Regions from separate parts of the Burkholderia sp. JKS000303 genome, predicted to be linked through region 3. Evidence: riboswitches for the same ligand, from Rfam matches in the RefSeq annotation. Region 3 holds a riboswitch; each other region holds the start of a gene.
What was found. Region 3 has a riboswitch for cobalamin ahead of cobG (precorrin-3B synthase). Riboswitches for the same ligand answer to the same signal wherever they lie in the genome.
Positions count from the first base shown of each region.

Region 1 (5,306 bases), on a different contig from region 3:
GCGGGCCAGCTCCGTGTAGCTGATGCGGCCGTTGGCCTGCAGCAGCGTGAGTACTTTCCAGTCGAGATCGTCCATCGCGGCGGCGTTTTTAAGGTGGAACAGCCATTTTTCCTTAAAAACCGCCTTCAGCGGCGACCGGACTTTCCCTACGATGCCGAGACATCCCCACTGCCTGACGCGAGGCGCCGGCCATGCTGTTCATCAAATCCGTCGTGATCGGCTTGTCGATCGCGGTGCCGGTCGGCCCGATCGGCATGCTGTGCATCCAGCGCAGCCTGACCCGTGGTTTTCGGGCGGGGTTCGCCACCGGCATCGGAGCCGCGTGCGCGGATGCGATCTACGGGCTGCTCGGCGCGCTGGGCGTCGCGGGCATCGCCACGGCGTTCCCGATGCTGACCGTCGCGCTGAAGATCGGCGGCGGCGCGTTCCTCGTGTGGCTGGCGTGGTCGATCGCGCGTCAGGCGCCGGCCGCGGCGGCCGTGCAGCGCGACGGGCCGCGTACGACCGTCCTGCGCGACTTCCTGACGACGTTCGGCCTGACGCTGTCGAACCCGATGACGATCGTGTCGTTCATCGGGATTTTCGCGGCGCTGGGGCCGCTGTCGGCGGCGCAGGACGGCGCGATGCGGATGACCGTCGCGCCGATGGTCGCGGGTGTGTTCGCGGGGTCCGCGGTGTGGTGGCTGTGCCTGAGCGGTGCGACCGCCGCGTTGCGCACGAAGATGTCCGGCGCGTTCATGCACGGGCTGTCGCGCGTGTCGGCCGTCGTGATCGCGGGGTTCGGCGCGATCCAGTTGATCGCGGGTGTGCGCGGCGTCGTTTGGTCGTGACGAGGCGCTGCGGTTTGCTGCCGACGCATGCGATCCATGCGAACGGATCCGCGTCGACGCCCGCGGTCGCGGGCGCCGACGCGGGAGCAGCCGGGCGTCAGAACGTGTAGCTGACCTTGCCGAACGCGGTGCGGCCGAGCGTGTTGTAGCCGTACGCGGTCATGTACTGGCGGTCGAACAGGTTCGACAGCGTCGCCGACACCGTCAGGTGCGCGTTGATCTTGTACGACGCGCGCAGGTTTACCGTCAGGTACGACGGCAGGTAGGTCGTGTTCGCCGGGTCGTCGAACGTCGTGCCGCCGTAGTTCAGCGACGCGCCGGTGCTCAGCGCGTGCAGGTGCAGCTCGTCCCACGTGTGATCGACGTTCACGCTGACCGTCTGGCGCGGCCGGCGGTTGAGCCAGCTGTCGTTGGTCTCGTCCTGCGGATCCAGCAGCCCGATCGCGACGCTGACCGGCGTGTAGCGGCCAATCGTCCCCTTGTACGACAGGTCGATCCCGCGGATATGCGCGCGGCCGATGTTCATCGGCGAGAACGTCGCGGGGTTGTACGCGATCAGGTTGCTCACCCGCGTGTCGTAGATCGCGGCCGTGAACGTGCCGTACGACGTGTTCGCGTCGAGCGCGGCTTCGATCGAATCGCTGCGCTCCGGACGCAGGTCCGGATTGCCGTAGCCGGGGTAGTACAGGTCGTTGAAGCTCGGCAGGCGGAACGCGTTGCCGTACGACACACGCGCCGTGTACACCGGCGTGATCGCCCACGACAGCGCCGCGTTGCCGGTGTTCACCGCTTGGCCGGCGATGATTTCATGACGGCCCGCGACGAACATCGTCACGCTGCCGAGCGTCGCCGACTGATGCAGCGAGAACGCGGAATCGTTGCGCGTCGGCACGCCGTCCGGAACGTCGACCGGCAGGAACGCCTGTTCGCGCGTGAAGTCGTACGCGAGCTTCGTTTCGCCCGACAGCGGCAGGCCGAACAGGCGGAACCCGTGTTCCTGATGGGTGAGCGACGTCGACGAACTGATGCGCTGCGAGTTGATCTGGTCGGTCGGGATGGCCGGATCGCTCGCATACAGGAACTGGCGGTCGTTCGCATAACCGAACGACTGGTCGAACTGCGTATCGGGCGTGATGTCGAGATGGAACGCGAGGCCGGTCGTCAGTTGATGATCGAGCTGGCGGTTCGCATAACCGGCGTTGTCATAGGACAGATCGGAGCGGTGATACAGCGCGAACGTCGAGATCGACCAGTTGTCGCGCGCGTAGCCGAGGCGCGCATCGAGGTCCTGCGCGTGATACGGATTGCGGCCGTCCTCGTGGTACGGCAACACGGGCCGCGTCGCGTCGATGCCGGCCGTGTTGTAGTCGTGCAGCCCGAGCGAGTAGGTGAGGCCGCCGAGCGCGGCGAGCGGGCCGGTCGACGGCACGGTGCCCGACGTGCGCAACTGCGTGTCGAACGTCTTGTTCGAGCCGCCGCCGACCGACACGGTGGTCTGGTTCGGCTGGTTGGCGGCACGGCGCGTGAACAGCTGCACGACGCCCCCCATCGCGTTCGCGCCGAACGACGCCGCCGCCGGCCCCGAAATCACTTCGACACGCTCGAACGCTTCGGTCGGCAGGTCCGCCCACGGCGCGATGCCGGTGGTCGGCGAGCCGATCCGGATCCCGTCGATGAACACCGCGACCTGGCTGGCCGACGAGCCGCGGATGCTGACCGACGCGGACGAGCCCGGGCCGCCGTTCTGCGAGACGGTGACGCCGGGCAGCGTCGCGAGCGCCTGCGTGATGCTCGGATCGCTCGGCGACAGCCGGTCGAGGTCGGTGCGCGTGAGCACCTGCGTCGACGCGTAGCGCTGGTCGAACGACTCGGGCAGGTGCCGCGTGTCGGTCACGGTGATCGTCGGCAGGTCGGCGCCGTCCGTGGCCTGCGGCGGCTGCGTGATCGCCGTGTCGCCGGCGGCGTGGGCGATCGGGGAGAGCAGCGCCGTGGCGGCGGACGTGGCAAGGAGGTGGCGAAGGTTCATAAGGCAGCGAGCGTGAGGGTGTTGCGTACGGCGAGCATCAGCGGGGCGCGGTGAATACCGCGTTCGTTCTTGTGGGTTTATCGCGCGACCGGACAGCGTGGCTGGTCGTCGCGCAGGGCGGCGCGGCAGACGTGCGCGGACACGCCGCGCATGCCGGCGGCATGTCGGCGCGACGCTTCCGGCGTGGAAGCGGCTTCGGAAAGATGGGACATCGGATGGGTCCTGAGGTCGGGCCGTCCATGCAACGGGCGACCGCCAAAGGCGGTGCCTGGCGCATCGGGACACCCCGCCCGGTGCGGCTGCTTGGACCTCGGGTCGATGGCAGGTCTCCTGGCTCGCGGGTCGTGATTCGCGCCGGCCTTCCCGGTTTCCCAGTGGCATGCGGTAGCGCGGATTCGCCGCTTACAGTTGCGGGGGCAGCCGCAGATTCGAGGCGCTGCCTCTCCTGCGTTCCCTTTTGATCCCGTCTCCGGGAACCATCAGCGCGCAAGCGTAATGGCGAGCGCTCCGGCGCGTCAATTGCCGGTGCGAACGGGATGCGAAAAAACGTCACTCTCCGCCGGATTCTTTCGAAATTCTTGCTTTACGAGCGTTCGAAGCGGGCTTCACGTCTGATGAAACGGCATGCCGGCGGCCGTGCAAGTGCGCCGGAACCGGCTCGGCGCCATACCCGTCCACCGCACGAATGCACGCCGGAACGCTTCCTCGCCGCCGAAACCGAGATGCGCCGCAATCCGCGTGATCGGCCAGTCCGACTCGCGCAGGCAGCGTCGCGCGACCTCAGCCAGGCATTGCTCGCGCAACACGTGGTAGCCGCTGCCTTCGGCCGCCAGCCGCCGTCGTAACGTGGCGTCGCTGACGCCGAGCCATGCCGCCAGCTCCGCGAGCGCCGGCAGCGCCTGCTCGCGCGCGAGGGCCGCGTCGAGAAAGCCGCGCACCTGCTGCGCCCATGACACGACGGCCGGTGCAGCATCGATCAGACGAAACGGAAAGTCGACGAGAAACGCGTCGAGCTCGCCCGGCTGCCGGATCACGCGCGCATCGAGCCGTGCTGCGTCGAACGCGAAGCCGTAGGTTTTGCGACCGACGTCGACCGGCGCATTGAACAGCCCGAGCAGCGGCATCGCATCGTCGCGGCGCGGATGGCCGAGCCACACTTCGTCCGGCCGCAGCGGCTGCCCGGTGAGCCAGCCGAACAGCTGCAGGTAGCAGAACAGGCCGGTCAGGTCGACGAGACACGCGGCCGGGCTGCGGGTGCGACGCAGCGAATCCATCCGGAACGTCGCGCGGCCGTCGCGCACCGCGAGCGACAGCACGCCGGCACGCGGCGTCAGCATCTCGCAGAACTCGGCCGCGCAGCGGATCGCATCGGCGAGCGTCGCGCAGCTGAGCAGGCATCGGCACATCAGGTCGACTTCCTGCTTGCGCATCGGCGGATGACCGTTGCCGCGCGCGACCTGCGCCTCGAGCCGTTCGATCGCGTCGCGATACAGCGCGACGAAGCCGCCGGGTGTCGTCGCGCCAATCGCGACGGCCGGCATCGCGTGCGGTTGCGCCGACGGCGCGCCGCTGCGCGTCAGTTCGTCGAGCAGGCGTGCGCCGAGGCCCGGCAGCACGCGGCCGCTTGCCGGCAATGCGCGCTGTTTCATGTGTCTCCCGTTCTGATCGCGACGATAGGGGCCGGTGATCGGCCCGGTAGGGGTTCATCCAACGTCGCCACGCAAGAATGCTATCCACGCCGGCCGCTTCCGGCCTCGCCGGAACGGCGTAGGCGGCCGGCATCGCATCCCGCCACGAACTTCCCGAGACGACACGCGAATGATCCAGATCGTAGACGAAATCACGCTCGCGCCCGAGCGCATTCCCGACGTGCTTGCACTGCTGCGCGACCGCTATTTGCCAGGCCACGCGGCGCGTGGGCTGACGGCGGCCGGCCGCTGGGTGTCGCCGCCCGTCGCGGTGCCGGGGCAGCCGAGCACGCTGTGGCTGACCTGGCAGGTTGCCGATGCGCCCGCGTACTACCGGATGCGCGCGCTGACCGATGTCGACGTGGTCGGATTCTGGATGGCCGTCGATGCGCTGTGCGACGCCCGCCGCCGCCATGTGATGACGGACGCCGACGCACCGTTGGCGATGCTGCCCACGCTGACGGAGGTCGACCATGCGGCATGACACGGCCCAGGTATTCGTGTCGGCGACCGCCGATGCCGGCGCAACCGAACGTGCGCTGAGCGATGCGGCGCGCGCGCTGCCCGGCGCCACCCGCGTGACGCTCGAGCGCAATCTCGACGGATGCTGGGGCGCGGGCGACTACACGCTCGACGTGCTGCGCGACGAACGCGCAACCGGTCACGCGACGGATTTCACCGCACTGGCCGGGCTGCCGGGTGTCGTGCGGGTCGACGGCGCCGTGTGCCAGGCGATCGGCGGCGGCCTGCGCGCACCGGCGC
Region 1 is NZ_PDBZ01000001.1:3,837,764-3,843,069, forward strand. Features, by position in the region: gene BX604_RS18155 (Lrp/AsnC family transcriptional regulator) at 1-75, opposite strand, end outside; gene BX604_RS18160 (LysE family translocator) at 192-830, shown strand; gene BX604_RS18165 (TonB-dependent receptor domain-containing protein) at 928-2,856, opposite strand; cobalamin riboswitch at 3,160-3,352, opposite strand; gene BX604_RS18170 (helix-turn-helix transcriptional regulator) at 3,462-4,505, opposite strand; gene BX604_RS18175 (hypothetical protein) at 4,675-5,028, shown strand; gene BX604_RS18180 (Dabb family protein) at 5,018-5,306, shown strand, end outside.
Region 1: another riboswitch for cobalamin. It lies ahead of BX604_RS18165 (TonB-dependent receptor domain-containing protein); the one in region 3 lies ahead of cobG (precorrin-3B synthase).

Region 2 (5,306 bases), on a different contig from region 3:
CGCGACGTCTCGATCGTGATCACATCGGCATCCATGTCGGCGATCGACGCGATGATGTCGTTGAACTCGGAATAGCACATGTGCGTGTGGATCTGCGTATCGTCCTGCACGCCGTTCGCGGTGATGCGGAACGACTCGACCGCCCACTTCAGGTACTCGCCCCATTGCGCGCGGCGCAGCGGCAGCCCTTCACGCAGCGCGGCCTCGTCGATCTGGATCACGCGCACGCCGGCCTTCTCGAGATCGAGCACTTCCGCGCGGATCGCGAGTGCGAGCTGGTAGCACGACACCGAACGCGGCTGGTCGTCGCGGACGAACGACCAGTTCAGGATCGTCACCGGGCCGGTCAGCATGCCCTTCATCGGCTTGTTCGTCAGCGACTGCGCGTACGTGATCCATTCGACCGTCATCGCCTTCGGGCGGCTGATGTCGCCGAACAGGATCGGCGGCTTCACGCAACGCGAACCGTACGACTGGACCCAGCCGAACTGGCTGAACGCGTAGCCGTCGAGCTGTTCGCCGAAGTATTCGACCATGTCGTTGCGTTCCGCTTCGCCGTGCACGAGCACGTCGAGTTCGAGCGACTCCTGTTCGCGCACGCTGCGCGCGATCTCGGCCTGCATCGCCTTGCGATAGCCGGCTTCATCCAGCGCGCCCGCCTTGAACTGGCTGCGCGCCTGGCGGATCTCGCCGGTCTGCGGGAACGAGCCGATCGTCGTCGTCGGGAAGGCCGGCAGGTTCAGTCGTGCCGACTGCTTCGGCGCGCGTACCGTGTACGGGCTCACGCGGTTGCCGAGTTGCGCGTCGATGCGTGCGATCGCAGCCTTCACCGTCGGGTTGTTCACGCGCGGCGAGCGGCGCCGCGAGTCGATCGCGGCGGCATTCGCGGCCAGCGCGTCGGCCACCTTGTCGCGGCCTTCGTTCAGCGCGGTCGCGAGCACCTTCAGCTCGTCGAGTTTCTGCAGCGCGAACGCGAGCCACGCGCGGATTTCCGCGTCGAGCTTTTCTTCGCTCGCGAGATCGACCGGCACGTGCAGCAGCGAGCACGACGGCGCGAGCCACAGCCGCTCGCCCAGTTGCTTCGCGAGCGGCGCGAGCCAGTCGAGCGCGGCGTTCAGGTCCGTCGTCCAGATATTGCGGCCGTTGATCGCGCCCACCGACAGCACACGCTCGGCCGGCAGTTCACGCACCAGCGCGTCGATTTCATCGCGAGCCTTGATCGCGTCGATGTGCAGGCCGTCGACCGGCAGCGACGCCGCGAGCGTCAGGTTGTCCTGCAACTGGCCGAAGTACGTCGCGAGCAGCAGCTTGATGCGACGCGTTTCCAGCGCCGCGTACGCGGTGCGAAATGCCTGACGCCATTCGGCGTCGAGTTCGGTGACGAGGATCGGCTCGTCGATCTGCACCCATTCGACGCCCTGTGCGGTCAGCGTGTCGAGCAGCGCGCCGTATACCGGCAGCAGCTTCGGCAGCAATGCGAGGCGGTCCGAATCGTCCTTCGACTTGCCGAGCCACAAGTACGTGACGGGCCCCAGGATCACCGGCTTCGCGGCGACGCCCAGCGCCTGTGCTTCGGCCAGTTGCTGGAGCAGGCGCGACGGATCGAGCGAGAAGTTCGTGTCCGCGTGGAATTCCGGGACGATGTAGTGATAGTTCGTGTCGAACCACTTCGTCATTTCGCCGGCCGAGACACCGCCGCAGCATGCGGCATGTTCGTCCGCCGCTTGCGCCGAACGGCCGCGCGCCACACGGAAATAGTTGTCGAGCGCGTCGCCGTGGAAGCCCTGCACACGCTTGGGCAGATTGCCGAGCGTGAAGCTCATGTCGAGCACCTGGTCGTAGAACGCGAAGTCGCCGATCGGCACCAGATCCAGATCGCGCTGGTCGTTCCAGTGACGCTGACGCAGTTCGGCACCGAGCGCCTTCAGTTCGTCGCGCGACGATTCGCCCTTCCAGTAGCGCTCGAGACCGAACTTGAGTTCGCGCTTCGCGCCGATGCGCGGAAAACCGAGGTTGTGTGTCGTAACCATGAGGCTGCCGTCCCGAGAAGAATTGAAGATCTGGCAGCCATGATAGGGACTTCAAATCATGAGATAAAATGGAATTATTTCATTCATCCATTAAATTTATTCATGCATCTGTTGGGTGAGCGCGCTCCATGCTGGAACGAGGTCATCTCACCGTGATCCGCGAGGTCGAGCGCCCGATCCGTGGAACAAGCCGAAGCTGTGCTTCGATCCCGGGTTCGATTACGAGCAGGTGCTGGTGGTTACGGACACACACCGGTTCGCGAATGCCGACTCCGTGACACTCGAACCGCTCGGCAACGAGATGCTGATCACGGACCCGGTCGAAACGGACCGGCTCGATATCTCCAACCCGTTCCTGACGCCGGCCGGCATCGTGCCGCGGCGCCACCAGTCGATCGAGACGACCCGCATCATGCTGCAGAGGGTGGCGAGCGGGCGCGGCGCAGCCGCGCTGCCGAGGTGGCTTGCCGACGGATAGGCAGACCGGATGCCGGTCAAGCCGGGCAAGAAGGGAATCGCGAAGCAGATCTTCCTCGGCATCCGCGATGCGGACGCGTCGATCGACTATCTGGCCGCGTTCGTCGCGCTCGCGCGCGAATCGACGTGGAGCGCGCCGCGCATGCTGCGCCAGGCGCGCCCTGTTGCAATGCGCGTCAGGCGGCGCGCATGCCGATGCGTTCGCCGCGTTCGACCCATGCTCCGAACAGCAGGCCGATCGTCGTCCACATGATCACCTGCATGCCGATCGCCGCGGTGCGGAACTTCCACAGCACGACGGCCGGGAACGCTGCCGGCACTTCGTTGATCGCCGGCAACCCGAGCTGCACGGCCGCGATGATCACGATGAACAGGAGCCCGGCGACGATCGACGCGTTCCACTGGCCGAGCTTCGCCAGCAGATGACGACGCACGTTGATCGAGAACACCATCGTCGCGATCGAGATCGCGATCATCAGGAAGAACAGCCCCGTGCGATAGCCAATCGTGTCGGGGTCGCCAACCGATGGCGGATTGGCCGGGTACTTGATGTTGGGCACGATCACGAGCGCGATGAACGCAGCCAGCGCGAGCCATGCCGCGAGCGGCCGCGCCGGGAGGCGGCTGCCTCGTCCGTACGCAAACGCGAAGACCAGCGAGAACAGCCCGCCGAATGCCGCGCCGTAGGTCACGACACCCGTCAGCAGGCCGAGGCCGGCCTGCGTGTGGCGGCTGACCAGTTCGGGCTCCGGTGCGTCGCCCTTGGCGGCATCGAGCTTTTCTTCGAAGGAGATTGCCTGATCGACTTGCGGTTCGCCGACGATTTTCGCGAAACCGAACGTGAGGAGACCTGCGGCGATGCCTGCGAGCATCCCGCGCATGAGCAGCTTTCCGACCATCGTCTACTCCGCGTCAGTGGCAGGGAAAGCCAAGCAGATGGCGACCGTCGTGCACGAACTCATGCACGTACATGCCCGGCACGATCGACGTTGCGCCCTCTTCCGCGCCGACGAAATAAATCGCGAGCAGCAGGATCAGACCGACGAAGATGGCCCACGGCAACAGTTCGCGGACGGGGATGGGCGCCGGCACGACCGCCGGCTTCAGTACTGCGTCGCTCATGGATGCACCTCAGGGGAATCGCGCCCCGGCAAATGTTGGATGGAGTACGAACGCAGGTCTGGCTTCCGGGATCGAATCTCCCCGGTTACAGTGGCGCGACCGCGCCGGAATTGCACCGGCTTCCACGTTTCGTATCGGGCGAATTGTACGCGCGAACGCTCGCGTATTGAAGGCCCGGGCCGGATCGGCACGGCTGCGCACTCCCGCCTCGAATCATCGACCACCGACATGACCCAGCCTGTCTCGCTGCGCCTGATCACGCATGCATCGACCCGTGCGATGCGCACCGGCACGTTTCCCGACGACGATCCGCTCGACGCGCACGGGCTGGCCGACGCCGCGTCGGTGCGCGAGCGGTTCGCCGACGGCCCTCACGCGATCGTGCTGAGCAGTCCCGCGCGTTGCGCGCGACAGACCGCCGATGCACTCGGGCTACGCGCGCGGCTCGACGACGCGCTTCGCGATGTCGACTACGGCCGCTGGCGCGGCAAGCGACTGCACGAGCTCGCGCGCGACCTGCCGGACGAACTCGATGCATGGATCGGCGATCCGCGCGCGTCGCCGCACGGCGGCGAATCGTTCGACGACGTCGCAGGCCGCGTCGGCGCATGGCTCGACGGCCTGCCGCCCGATCGCGACGTCGTTGCGATCACGCATGCAGCGATCGTTCGCGCAGCCGTCGCGCATGCGCTTCGTATAGACCTGCGGGCCGCGATGCGCATCGACGTCGCGCCGCTGTCGTGCAAGGTATTCGTCAGGTTGACGGACGGATGGATGTTGAGCACCGACGACGATGGGTGCAATGCCGGCGTGTAGACCTCGCACGCATTTCTTACACGTCCGTAAGGCGACGATTCGTCCTCCCGACTGTCATCAAACTGACGGGTAGCCGAAGCTAGGATCGGACGCGGTTCCCTTACGAGATGCCGTCATGAATCAACCTGCTTCGTCCGCCGCCAATACGCCCGGCGCCACCGAACGCACCCGGCAGGCCGGCTATGCCGTCTTCCTGCTGGTGCTCGCAATCGGCGCCGTCTATATCGCCACCCACCTGATTGCCGATCTGTCGCCCGTCCGCGAAGGATCGTTGTTCCCGTATCTGATGCTCGGCGCCGCGCTGCTGATCGCGCTCGGCTTCGAGTTCGTCAACGGCTTCCACGACACCGCGAATGCGGTCGCGACCGTGATCTACACCCACTCGCTGACGCCAAACGTCGCGGTGATCTGGTCCGGCATGTGGAACTTCCTCGGCGTGATGGCTTCGAGCGGCGCCGTCGCGTTCGGCATCCTGCAGTTGCTGCCGGTCGAGCTGATTCTTCAGGTCGGCAGCGGCTCGGGCTTCGCGATGGTGTTCGCACTGCTGATCGCCGCGATCGTGTGGAACCTCGCGACCTGGTACTTCGGGTTGCCGTCGTCGAGCTCGCATACGCTGATCGGCTCGATCATCGGCGTCGGGCTGATGAACCAGCTGATGCACGGCCCGTCCGGCACGAGCGGCGTCGACTGGGGCCAGGCGCTCGGCGTCGGCAAGTCGCTGCTGTTCTCGCCGATCGTCGGCTTCCTGTGCGCGTCGCTGCTGCTGCTCGTGCTGAAGGCCGTCGTCCGGGTTCCGGAGCTGTACAAGGAGCCGCCGAAAGACCAGCCGCCGCCGTTCTGGATTCGCTGCCTGCTGATCCT
Region 2 is NZ_PDBZ01000001.1:2,610,097-2,615,402, reverse strand. Features, by position in the region: gene metE (5-methyltetrahydropteroyltriglutamate--homocysteine S-methyltransferase) at 1-2,030, opposite strand, end outside; partial or broken gene BX604_RS12660 (LysR substrate-binding domain-containing protein) at 2,203-2,658, shown strand; gene BX604_RS12655 (CbtA family protein) at 2,684-3,406, opposite strand; gene BX604_RS12650 (CbtB domain-containing protein) at 3,420-3,629, opposite strand; cobalamin riboswitch at 3,664-3,801, opposite strand; gene BX604_RS12645 (histidine phosphatase family protein) at 3,858-4,445, shown strand; gene BX604_RS12640 (inorganic phosphate transporter) at 4,561-5,306, shown strand, end outside.
Region 2: another riboswitch for cobalamin. It lies ahead of BX604_RS12650 (CbtB domain-containing protein); the one in region 3 lies ahead of cobG (precorrin-3B synthase).

Region 3 (5,306 bases):
CGCCGGAACGGCGCGAGCGCGGCTTCGATGCCGGCCCAGTCGTCGACCAGCCGCCAGTCGTCGCCGGGCCCGGGTGTCCACGGGACGCGCCGCAGCGCCCACAGCGGCACGCCGGCGTCGCGCGCGGCGGCCGCCGCGTTCGCGCTGATTTGCGCGGCATACGGATGCGTGGCGTCGATCACGAGACCGATGCCGGCGTTGCGTAGATACGCGGCAAGCCCCGCTGCCCCGCCGAAGCCGCCGACGCGCACGTCGCAGCGCAAGTCGTCGGGCACCTTGCCGAGGCCCGCGAGGCTGTAGACGTGTTGCGGGCCGAGCGCACGGGCGATCTTCAGCGCATCGCCGGTGCCGCCGAGCAACAGGATGCGGGTGTTCATGGCGTTCGTGGCGTTCATCGCGCGTCTCCGACAAAGCGGCCCTGCCGGTCGATCGCGAACATCTCGACGGCGACCGAGGCCGGCACGATGTCGCGCGCGACGCGCAGCGCGTGCGCGCAGACGATGTCGCCGAGCGGCACGCCGTCGGTCTGTGCGAGCTTCAGCGCTTCCTGGCTCGTGTTCGCCGCGCGCATCGTGGCCTGCAGCGCGTCGTTCGCGCCGGCCTCCGCCGCCCACTGCGCGAGCAGCGGCAGGTCGATGCTCGAATGGCGGCTGTGCAGGTCAAGATGGCCGGCCGCGAGCTTGCTGAGCTTGCCGAAACCGCCGCACATCGACAGACGCGCGACGGGCGCGCGGCGCAGGTGTTTCAGCACCGCGCCGGCGAAATCGCCCATTTCGATCAGCGCCATGTCGGGCAGGCCGTAGTGCGCGCGCATCGCGTCCTCGCTCGCGTTGCCGGTACACGCGGCAATGTGCGCGACGCCGTTCGCGCGCGCGACGTCGATGCCTTGGTGGATCGACGCGATGTACGCGGAACACGAGAACGGCCGCACGATGCCGGTCGTGCCGAGGATCGACAGCCCGCCGACGATCCCGAGGCGAGGGTTCATCGTCTTCAACGCGAGCGCCTCGCCGCCCTCGACGCCGATCGTCACGTCGAAGCCGCCCGCATGGCCGTATTCGGCGGCGAGCGCGTCGAGGTGGGTCGTCATCATCTGGCGCGGCACCGGATTGATCGCCGGTTCGCCGACCGGCAGCGTGAGCCCGGCGCGCGTGACCGTGCCGACACCCGGCCCTGCATGAAAGCGCACGCCCGGCGTCGCGGCGAGCGCGACGCGCGCGAAGATCAGCGCGCCGTGCGTGACGTCGGGATCGTCGCCGGCGTCCTTCAGCGTGCCGGCTTCGGCGCCGTCGGCCGTGGTCCGGCAGAACTCGAGCCGCATCATCACGCGCTGCCCCTTCGGCAGCACGATTTCGACCGCATCGTCCGCGCGGCCCGCGAGCAGCAGGCGCGCGGCGGCGAGCGACGTCGCGGTCGCGCAGCTGCCGGTCGTGTAGCCGAACCGCAGCGGCGCCGGTTGTTCGGGGGTTTCGTCGCGCATCACGCGAGGTCCGGAAGGTCCGACAGGTCGGTTGCCGCGGCATCCGGCTTGCGCACGTCGTACAGCGTGACGGGCAACGGTTGCCGCCACGTGTCGAAGCGGCCGAGCGGCTCCGCGTGCGCGAGCGATACGCGCGTGAGCGTGCCGCCGTGCGCATCGCGCCACGCGGCGAGCGCCACTTCGCCCTGCAGCGTGACCGCGTTCGCGACCAGCCGGCCACCGGGCTTCAGCGCCGACCAGCATGCGTCGAGCACGCCGGGCGCCGTCGCACCGCCGCCGATGAAGATCGCGTCCGGTGCGGCGAGCCCCGCGAGCGCCTCGGGCGCACGCCCCGCGACGAGTTGCAGGCCCGGCACGCCGAGCGTGTCGCGGTTGTGTTCGATGAAGCGCTGCCGCTCGGCGTGCGATTCGATCGCGATCGCCTGGCACGATGGATGCGCGCGCATCCATTCGATGCCGATCGAGCCGCTGCCCGCGCCGACGTCCCACAGCAGTTCGCCGGGTGCGGGCGCGAGGCGCCCGAGCGTGAGCGCGCGCATGTCGCGCTTGGTGAGCTGGCCGTCGTGGCGGTATGCGTCGTCGGGCAAGCCGGGCGTGAGCGCGCGGCGCGGCGCATCGGGGCCGGCCTGGCAGTCGAGCGCGACGAGATTGAGCGCGGCCGTTTGGTCGACGTGCCAGTCCTGCGCGAGACCGTCGATGCGCCGCTCCAGCTGGCCGCCGAGATGTTCGAACACGCTGATGCGGGTCGGGCCGAAGCCGCGTGCGGTGAGCTCCGCGGCGACCGTGGCCGGCGTGCGGCCGTCCGCGCTCAGCACGAACAGGCGCCGGCCCGGCAACAGGTGGCGCGCGAGCGTCGCGAGCGGGCGGCCGACGAGCGACACCGCGCCGACGTCCTGCAACGCCCAGCCGAGCCGCGCGGCCGCGAGCGACAGCGACGATGGTGCAGGCAGCACGCGCCACTCGTCGGCGGGCAGTTCGCGCGCGAGCGTCGCGCCGACGCCGAACAGCATCGGGTCGCCGCTCGCGAGCACGCAAACGGGCGAGCCGCGACGGGCGAGCAGGCCCGACAGGTCGAACGGCGACGGCCACGCTTCGCGCGCGGCCGGCAGCCGCGCGGGCAGCATGTCGAGGTGCCGCTTCGCGCCGACCACCCGCGTCGCGTCGAGCAGCGCGCGCCGCGCGCTGCGTCCGAGCCCCGCGTAGCCGTCGTCGCCGATGCCCACTACCGTCAGCCACGCCGTCATGCACCCTTCCCCATCGTTCGGTTCCATCGAGTCGCCGCGCGGCGGCCGTGAAGGCGCCGGTGCGGCCGTCCGCATTGCGAAAGTCGGCATGGTACCGTGTTCCACCGCGCGTTTCATCTGCGTGGCTGCCGCCCCGCACCGTGCTTTGCCCCGGCTCCGGCGCATGGCCGGGCGGTCGCGAAGCGCCGTCGAAATCGGGTATCCTACGGCCGTTCGATCGCCGGTGCCCTTCGGGGCCGAAGAGGGAACACGGGGTGCACATCGCGCCGCCGTGGCTGCCCCCGCAACTGTAGACAGCGAGCCGATCTCCCTTTCATGCCACTGGTTTTACCGGGAAGGCCGGGAGCAGGCGCCGACCTGTCAGCCAGGAGACCTGCCGGCCTGAAAGTGCGTGCGTGCCAGTCGGCGTCGGGCGGGGTGTACCGATGCGTTGGCCGTTGCGCGACACTGTCCCGTATTCCGTTGAGCTCCGCCCCCGTTTCGATTCCTGCGTCGCCTGCCGTGCGCCCGTCGGCTTGCCCGGGGCTCGTGCGCGTCGTCGCGGCCGCCGATGGCGGACTGTGCCGCATCAAGCTGCCGGGCGGCCGGCTCGACGCGCGACAGGCGCGCGCGATCGCCGCTGCCGCGCGCGCCTACGGCTCCGGTGCGATCGACGCGACCAATCGCGCGAATCTTCAGCTGCGCGGCATTCGCGACGGAGCGGCCGATCCGCTGGCCAACGCGTTGCTCGACGCAGATCTCGGCCCGCGCGCGCGCAGCGCTGAGGTCGCCGATGCGGCCGCCGACCGGGCCGCGCTCGCCGCGAGCGACGACGTCCGCAACCTGATGCTCAGCCCGCTCGCCGGGCGCGACCCCGACGCGCTGCTCGACAGCCGCGCGCTCGCGACACCCCTCTTCGACCTGCTGGCGCGCGAGCCGCGTCGCGGCGAACTGTCGCCGAAATTCTCGATCCAGCTCGACGGCGGCGAATCGGTCGCGGCCGTCGATCACCCGCACGACATCTGGCTGGCCGCATGGCGTCGCGGCGACGGCGCGCTGCGCATCGCCGCGAGCCTGGCCGGCTGCGTGCCGGTCGCCCCCGACGACACGCCCGCGTCGATCGACGTGTCGCCCGACCAGACCGTCGCGCTCGTGCGTGCGTTGCTGCTTGCGTTCCTCGATCTCGCGCCGGTCGACGTCGCGCGGATGCGCGGATTGATCGCGATCTGCGGCGAACGCGCGCTGCTCGAACGCGCGCAGCACTATCTGCCCTTCCCGCTCGCGGCCGATCCGGCGCTCGCCGGCTGGCGACGCGCGCCGTCCAATGCCGCGCTGCGTTTCGGCGCGCGGCCGTCGCTCGATGCGGCCCGCTGCAGCGTCGGTGCGCAATGCGCGCTCGGCCGGCTCGACGCGACGCAACTGGAGCGGCTCGCCGACCTAGCCGAAGCCGATGGCGACGGCACGCTGTCGATGACGCCGTGGCAAGGCGTGTTCATGCACGGCGTGTTGCACGAACGCGCGCCGGCCGTGCTCGATGCGCTCGCGTCGCTCGGCCTCGTGTGCGCGATGACCGATCCGCTCGCGTCGCTCGTCGCGTGCACGGGCAGCGCAGGCTGCGCGAAATCGCGCGCCGATACGAAACGCGACGCGCTCGCGCTGGCCGAGTACATCGGCCATCCGCTCGACGCGCACCTGACCGGCTGCGAGCGCCATTGCGCGCTGCCGCACACGGCGACGCACACGCTCGTCGCGGTCGCGCCCGGGCGCTACGACCTTTACCGGCGCGACGCTGCCGCGGGCCTCGGCGCCCCGCTCGCGCGCCATCTGACGATTGACCAGGCCGCGGCCCGACTGACGGGCGCGCGGTACAGCCAGGACACCACCGATGCTTGACTACATTCGCGACGGGCAGGAAATCTACCGCCAGTCGTTCGCGACGATCCGCGCCGAGGCCGACCTGTCGCAGGTTCCGCCCGATCTCGAGAAACTCGCGGTGCGCGTGATCCATGCGTGCGGGATGGTCGACGTCGTCCACGACCTGCGCTTCTCGGCGGGCGCCGGCACGGCCGGGCGCACCGCGCTCGCGGCCGGTGCGCCGATCCTGTGCGACGCGAAGATGGTGGCCGAAGGCATCACGCGTGCGCGGCTGCCGGCCGGCAATCGCGTGATCTGCACGCTCGGCGAGCCGGAAGTGCACGATCTCGCGCGCCATCTCGGCAACACGCGTTCGGCCGCGGCGCTCGAACTGTGGCGCCCCCAGCTGGCCGGCAGCGTCGTCGTGATCGGCAATGCGCCGACTGCGCTGTTCCACCTGCTCGACATGATCGACGCCGGCGCCCCGCGCCCCGCGCTGATCCTCGGCTTTCCGGTCGGCTTCATCGGCGCGGCCGAATCGAAGGCGATGCTGGCCGCCGACAGCCGCGGCGTGCCGTACGTCGCGCTGCTCGGCCGGCGCGGCGGCAGCGCGATGGCCGCCGCCGCGGTCAACGCGCTCGCGACGGAGGTCGAATGATGGCCCCGTGCGGACGCCTGTTCGGCGTGGGGGTCGGCCCCGGCGACCCGGAACTGATGACGATCAAGGCGCTGCGCGTGCTGCAGGCCGC
Region 3 is NZ_PDBZ01000004.1:641,103-646,408, forward strand. Features, by position in the region: gene BX604_RS36240 (cobalt-precorrin-6A reductase) at 1-377, opposite strand, end outside; gene BX604_RS36245 (cobalt-precorrin-5B (C(1))-methyltransferase) at 392-1,480, opposite strand; gene cbiE (precorrin-6y C5,15-methyltransferase (decarboxylating) subunit CbiE) at 1,480-2,724, opposite strand; cobalamin riboswitch at 2,929-3,119, shown strand; gene cobG (precorrin-3B synthase) at 3,226-4,596, shown strand; gene BX604_RS36260 (precorrin-8X methylmutase) at 4,589-5,215, shown strand; gene BX604_RS36265 (precorrin-2 C(20)-methyltransferase) at 5,212-5,306, shown strand, end outside.

Region 4 (5,306 bases), on a different contig from region 3:
CCGAGCGTATGGAATGCAATGCTGCGCAGCAGCGCGGCGGCGTTGTGCAGCCCGCCTTCGCGCAGGTAGCGCCACCACAGCCGGCACAGGTCCGGCGTGACCGTGCTCTTCGCGACGAGGTTCGGGTCTTCCTGCAGGTCGCCCGAGAACATCGCGAGCCGTTGCCGTTGCTTCGACGCGAGCGACACGGCCTGCTCGATCCCGTACGGCCAGTACGCTTCGCCGCCGAGATGGTCGATCACGACCGTCTTCGCGTGACGCAGCACGTCGTCGACATAGAAATCGACCGACGCCGGCTGCCGCAGGAACGTGACGTTCGCGAGCCGTACGCTCGGAAAACCCGCCGGCATCGTCGGCACGACGCTCGCCAGCAGCGACAGCGTCGTGTCGGCCGAGCTCAGGATCACGATGTCGGCCGGCTGCTGGTCGATCCGGACGACGCCCTGCGTATCGTCGACGAAGCCGCCCGGCGTGGTGCGCAGCAAATGCATCGTGCGTTACGCCTGTTGCGTGTGGGCCGCGCACGCGGCGTCGAACGCGCGTTGCAGCGCGGCGGCGTCGAGATCCTCGCCGATCAGCACGAAGCGGCTCGCGCGCGTTTCGCCGTCCTGCCAGCGACGATCGAAATAGCTGTCGAAACGCCGGCCGACACCCTGGATCACGAGCCGCATCGGCGCATCGGGCAGCGCTGCGAAGCCTTTCGCGCGGTAGATCGTGTGCGTCTCGACGACGCGCTGCAGCGCGGCGATCGTCGCTTCGCGCGAACCCGCATCGCCCGACACGACGACCGAGTCGAAATCGTCGTGATGGTGGTCGTGATCGCCGTCGTCGGCCGAGCCGTGATGGTCGTGACGCAGATGGATCGTGTCCTCCGACGCCGACTCGAGCCCGAGCAGCATCGCGAGATCCAGTTCGCCGCGCGTCGCGCGCACGATCTTCACCTGCGGCGGGATGTCTTCGCGGATCGCGGCTTCGACTTCGGCGAACTGCGCGTCGCCGACGAGATCGGCCTTGTTCACGATCACGAGATCGGCCGACGACAGCTGGTCGGCGAACAGTTCGTGCAGCGGCGATTCGTGGTCGAGGTTCGGATCGGCGCGGCGCTGGGCGTCGACGGCCTGCGGATTCTCCGCGAACTGGCCGCTCGCGGCGGCCGGCCCGTCGACGACGGTCACGACCGCGTCGACCGTGAAGCTGTTGCGGATCGTCGGCCAGTTGAACGCCTGCACGAGCGGCTTCGGCAGCGCGAGGCCCGACGTTTCGATCAGCACGTGGTCGATATCGGCGCGGCGCTCGACGAGCGCCTCCATCACCGGATAGAACTCTTCCTGCACGGTGCAGCACAGGCAGCCGTTCGCGAGTTCGTACAGCTGGCCCGACGCTTCGCCCTGCGCGCCGTCCGCGTCCTCGCAGCCGATGCCGCAGCCCTTGAGGATTTCGCCGTCGATGCCGAGCTCGCCGAACTCGTTGACGATCACCGCGATGCGGCGGCCTTCGGCGTGCTGCAGGATGTGGCGCATCAGCGTGGTCTTGCCGCTGCCGAGAAAGCCCGTGACGATCGTGACGGGAAGCTTGCGTAGGGACATGGTAGATCCTGTGTCGAGAATGGAATCAGGCCGGGATCGTCGCGCCGGATGCGGCGCGGCATGTCATCTGGCGGATCGCGGGGATGTCGCGGCGCAGTCCGGACGGACGGCCGCTGAACGTGAACGGACGGAACGACGAATCGGACATGACGCTTCCTTGCGAACGGTCGACATGGTGAATGCCAACACGGCCGTCGCGGGCCCGGCTCCCGCGCCGCCTGCGGTTCGTCGCGTCGGCCCGGGCGCGCGGGCGCGGCGGGCCGATCGGCGAAGAAAGCGGGAAACGCTCGGGCGTCGGGCATGCTGCGGCCGTGGACGATGCGCCGCCTCCCCGCGACGCTGAACCCCAACGTTTCGGCCGGTATCCGGGCTGACGAACACGCCGCTTCGCCTTCCCGGATGCACGCGGCATCCAGTGGCGGTCGTCCGCATGCGGCAGGCATGCGGCGAAGCGGCGCTGCGTGGCGCTTGCGCGCGACGCGTTCGCTTACCGTTGCGGGGGCAGCACAGGTTGGCTCGACTGCGGCGCAGTCACGCTTCCTGTTTCCCGTTTAACTGCGCGCGCCGGAGGAGCGCGCGCGAGCACCAAAACGCGTGCGAGTGTAGGCGGCGGTGCGGGGAGCGTCAAGGCGAAACGGGCCGCCGCCGGGCGTTCGGCATGGCTGCGGCGGCGCCCGCAACGCCGCATCCGGCGCCCGCGCGGCGGGTTCGCGCGGATCGGTCGCTGTGCTATCGTAGCGCCGCGTTCGGTGCTCGCACGCGCATTTCCGCGCATGCAGTTAAACGGGAAACAGGGGGCGGATGTCCGCCCGGCCTGTGCTGTCCCCGCAACGGTACGCCGCCCGCGCGCCGCGCTTGCCGCGCACGCGCCCAGGCCGCCCGCGATGCCACTGCCCTTCAGCGGGCGGGAAGGCTGCGGCCTGGCAAGCGGCCAGCCCGGATACCGGCCGACGCAAGGGGCGAGCCCGATGCTCGCCGAACGCCCGATCCGCGGGGGACGGATGGGGTGCGCATTCCGCCCGCGCTCGCGCGGGCTACGCTCGATCAATCATGTCTTGCCTGTCCGTCGGCCGCCGATGTGCCGCCCGCTTTCCCCTTTCCACTGCTTCGACACGGTGCGCGCCGTGCCGCCCGCGATGAGCCGCGCATGGCTCGTCGGCGCCGGCCCCGGCGACGCCGATCTGCTGACCTTGAAGGCCGTGCGCGCGATCGCCGCGGCCGACGTGCTGCTCGTCGACGATCTCGTGAACCCCGACGTGCTGTGCCATGCGCGCGCGGATGCGCGCATCGAGCAGGTCGGCAAGCGCGGCGGCCATGCGTCGACGCCGCAGGACGCGATCGTCGCCGCGATGCTCGCGCACCTGCGCGCGGGCCGCAGCGTCGCGCGGCTCAAGGGCGGCGATCCGTTCGTGTTCGGCCGCGGCGGCGAGGAATTGCTCGCGCTCGGCGCGGCCGGGTTCCCGGTCGAAGTCGTCAACGGCATCACGGCCGGCATCGCCGCACCGACTGCGCTCGGCATTCCGGTCACGCATCGCGGCGACGCTCAGGGCGTGATCTTCGTCACCGGCCACGGCGCGGGCGCCGACGAACCCGACTGGCGCGCGCTGGCCGCCACGCGGATGACGATCGTGATCTACATGGGCATTCGCCGGCTCGACGCGATCGCGGCCGCGCTGCGCGACGGTGGCCTGGCCGGCGACACGCCGTGCGCGGCGATCGAGAACGCAACGCGTGACGGACAGCGGCATGTGCTCGCGACGCTCGATACGGTGGTCGAACGCGTCGGCGCGGCCGGTATCGGCTCGCCGGCGATCGTCGTGATCGGCCGGGTCGCCGCGCTTGCCGACGATCCGGCGGTGCGCGCGGCGCTCGGCGGCAGCGGCGCATGATGCGCGTCGCGCTCGGCGTCGGTTTCCGCGCGGGCGTGACGGCCGCACAACTCGATGCCGCGATCCGCGCGGCGCTCGCGCGTTACCCGGCCGCCGAGCCGGCCGTCGTCGCGACGCTCGCCGACAAGGCGCACGCGCGTGCGCTGCGCACGCTGTGCGCGCGGCGCGGCTGGCCGCTCGTCGCCTTCGACGCGGCGCAGCTCGCGCATTGTCCCGAACCGGCGCCGAGTGCGCCGTCGGCGGCCGCGCTTGCGCGTTTCGGCGTCGCCGGCGTGGCCGAACCCTGTGCGCAGCTCGCGGCGCCGCATGGCCGGCTGCTCGGCCCCAAATCCATCCTGGGCGGCGTGACGGTTGCACTCGCCGGCCCGCTCTGAACCCTTTGTTTCGCTTTCGACAGGACGACTCCCGATGAAGACCGATGCCGAATCCCATCAACGGATGACCGAACGCCGCCGCGCCGGCCATGAAAAGAAGCAGGCCGCCGCCACGCACGAGAAGGGCCTGCTGATCGTCAACACCGGCAACGGCAAGGGCAAGAGCACGGCCGCGTTCGGCATGGCCGTGCGCGTGCTCGGCCACGGCATGCGACTCGGCGTCGTGCAGTTCATCAAGGGCGCGCTGCACACGTCCGAGCGCGATTTCCTCGGCGCGGTCGCGGAGTGCGACTTCGTGACGATGGGTGACGGCTATACGTGGAACACGCAGAACCGCGACGCCGACATCGCGACCGCCCGCAAGGGCTGGGACGAGGCGCGCCGGATGATCGAAAGCGGCGAATACCGGATGGTGATCCTCGACGAGCTGAACACCGTGCTGAAGTACGAATACCTGCCGCTCGACGAAGTGCTCGCGACGCTCACGGCCCGGCCGGATGCGGTGCACGTCGTCGTCACCGGACGGCACGCGCCCGATGCGCTGATCGACGCGGCCGACCTCGTCACCGAAATGCGGCTCGTCAAGCATCCGTACAAGGAGCAAGGCGTGAAGGCGCAGCGCGGCGTGGAGTTCTGAGCGATGCCGGCCTGCCCCGCGCTGTTCGTCAGCGCACCCGCGTCCGGACAGGGCAAGACATCGGTGACGGCCGGCCTCGCGCGGCTGCACCGGCGGCTCGGCCGGCGCGTGCGCGTGTTCAAGACCGGGCCCGATTTTCTCGATCCGATGCTGCTCGAACGCGCGAGCGGCGTGCCCGTGCATGCGCTGGATCTCGGGATGGTCGGTGAAGCCGGCTGCCGCGCGCTGCTCGCCGAGGCCGCGCGCGACGCCGACCTGATCCTGATCGAAGGCGTGATGGGGCTGTTCGACGGCACGCCGAGCAGTGCCGATCTTGCGACGACGTTCGGCGTGCCGGTCGTCGCGGTGATTTCCGCGAAGGCGATGGCGCAAACCTTCGCGGCAATCGCGTTCGGGCTCGCGCGGTTCCGGCCCGAGGTGCCGTTTCACGGCGTGCTGGCGAACCGCGTCGGGTCGCCGCGCCACGCGGAACTGCTGCGGCAGGCGCTGCCCGACGACTTGCGCTGGCTCGGGCACGTGCCGGCCGATGCAGGCATCGCGCTGCCGGAACGGCATCTCGGGCTGCACCAGCCGGCCGACATCGACGATCTCGACGCACGGCTCGATCGCACGGCCGACGTGCTCGCGCACACCGCGCTTGCCGAGTTGCCGCCTGCCGTCACGTTCGCGGAACCGGACGTTGCCGCCCCACTGCCGCGCGCGCTCGCCGGCAAGCGAATCGCGATCGCCCGCGATGCGGCGTTCTCGTTCATCTATCCGGCCAATCTCGCGCTGCTCGATACGCTCGGCGCGCAGTTGCGGTTCTTTTCGCCGCTTGCCG
Region 4 is NZ_PDBZ01000005.1:149-5,454, forward strand. Features, by position in the region: partial or broken gene BX604_RS36335 (cobaltochelatase subunit CobN) at 1-491, opposite strand, end outside; gene cobW (cobalamin biosynthesis protein CobW) at 498-1,586, opposite strand; gene BX604_RS39860 (hypothetical protein) at 1,612-1,734, opposite strand; cobalamin riboswitch at 1,926-2,191, opposite strand; cobalamin riboswitch at 2,316-2,552, shown strand; gene cobA (uroporphyrinogen-III C-methyltransferase) at 2,663-3,475, shown strand; gene BX604_RS36350 (cobalamin biosynthesis protein) at 3,472-3,849, shown strand; gene cobO (cob(I)yrinic acid a,c-diamide adenosyltransferase) at 3,884-4,486, shown strand; gene BX604_RS36360 (cobyrinate a,c-diamide synthase) at 4,490-5,306, shown strand, end outside.
Region 4: another riboswitch for cobalamin. It lies ahead of cobA (uroporphyrinogen-III C-methyltransferase); the one in region 3 lies ahead of cobG (precorrin-3B synthase).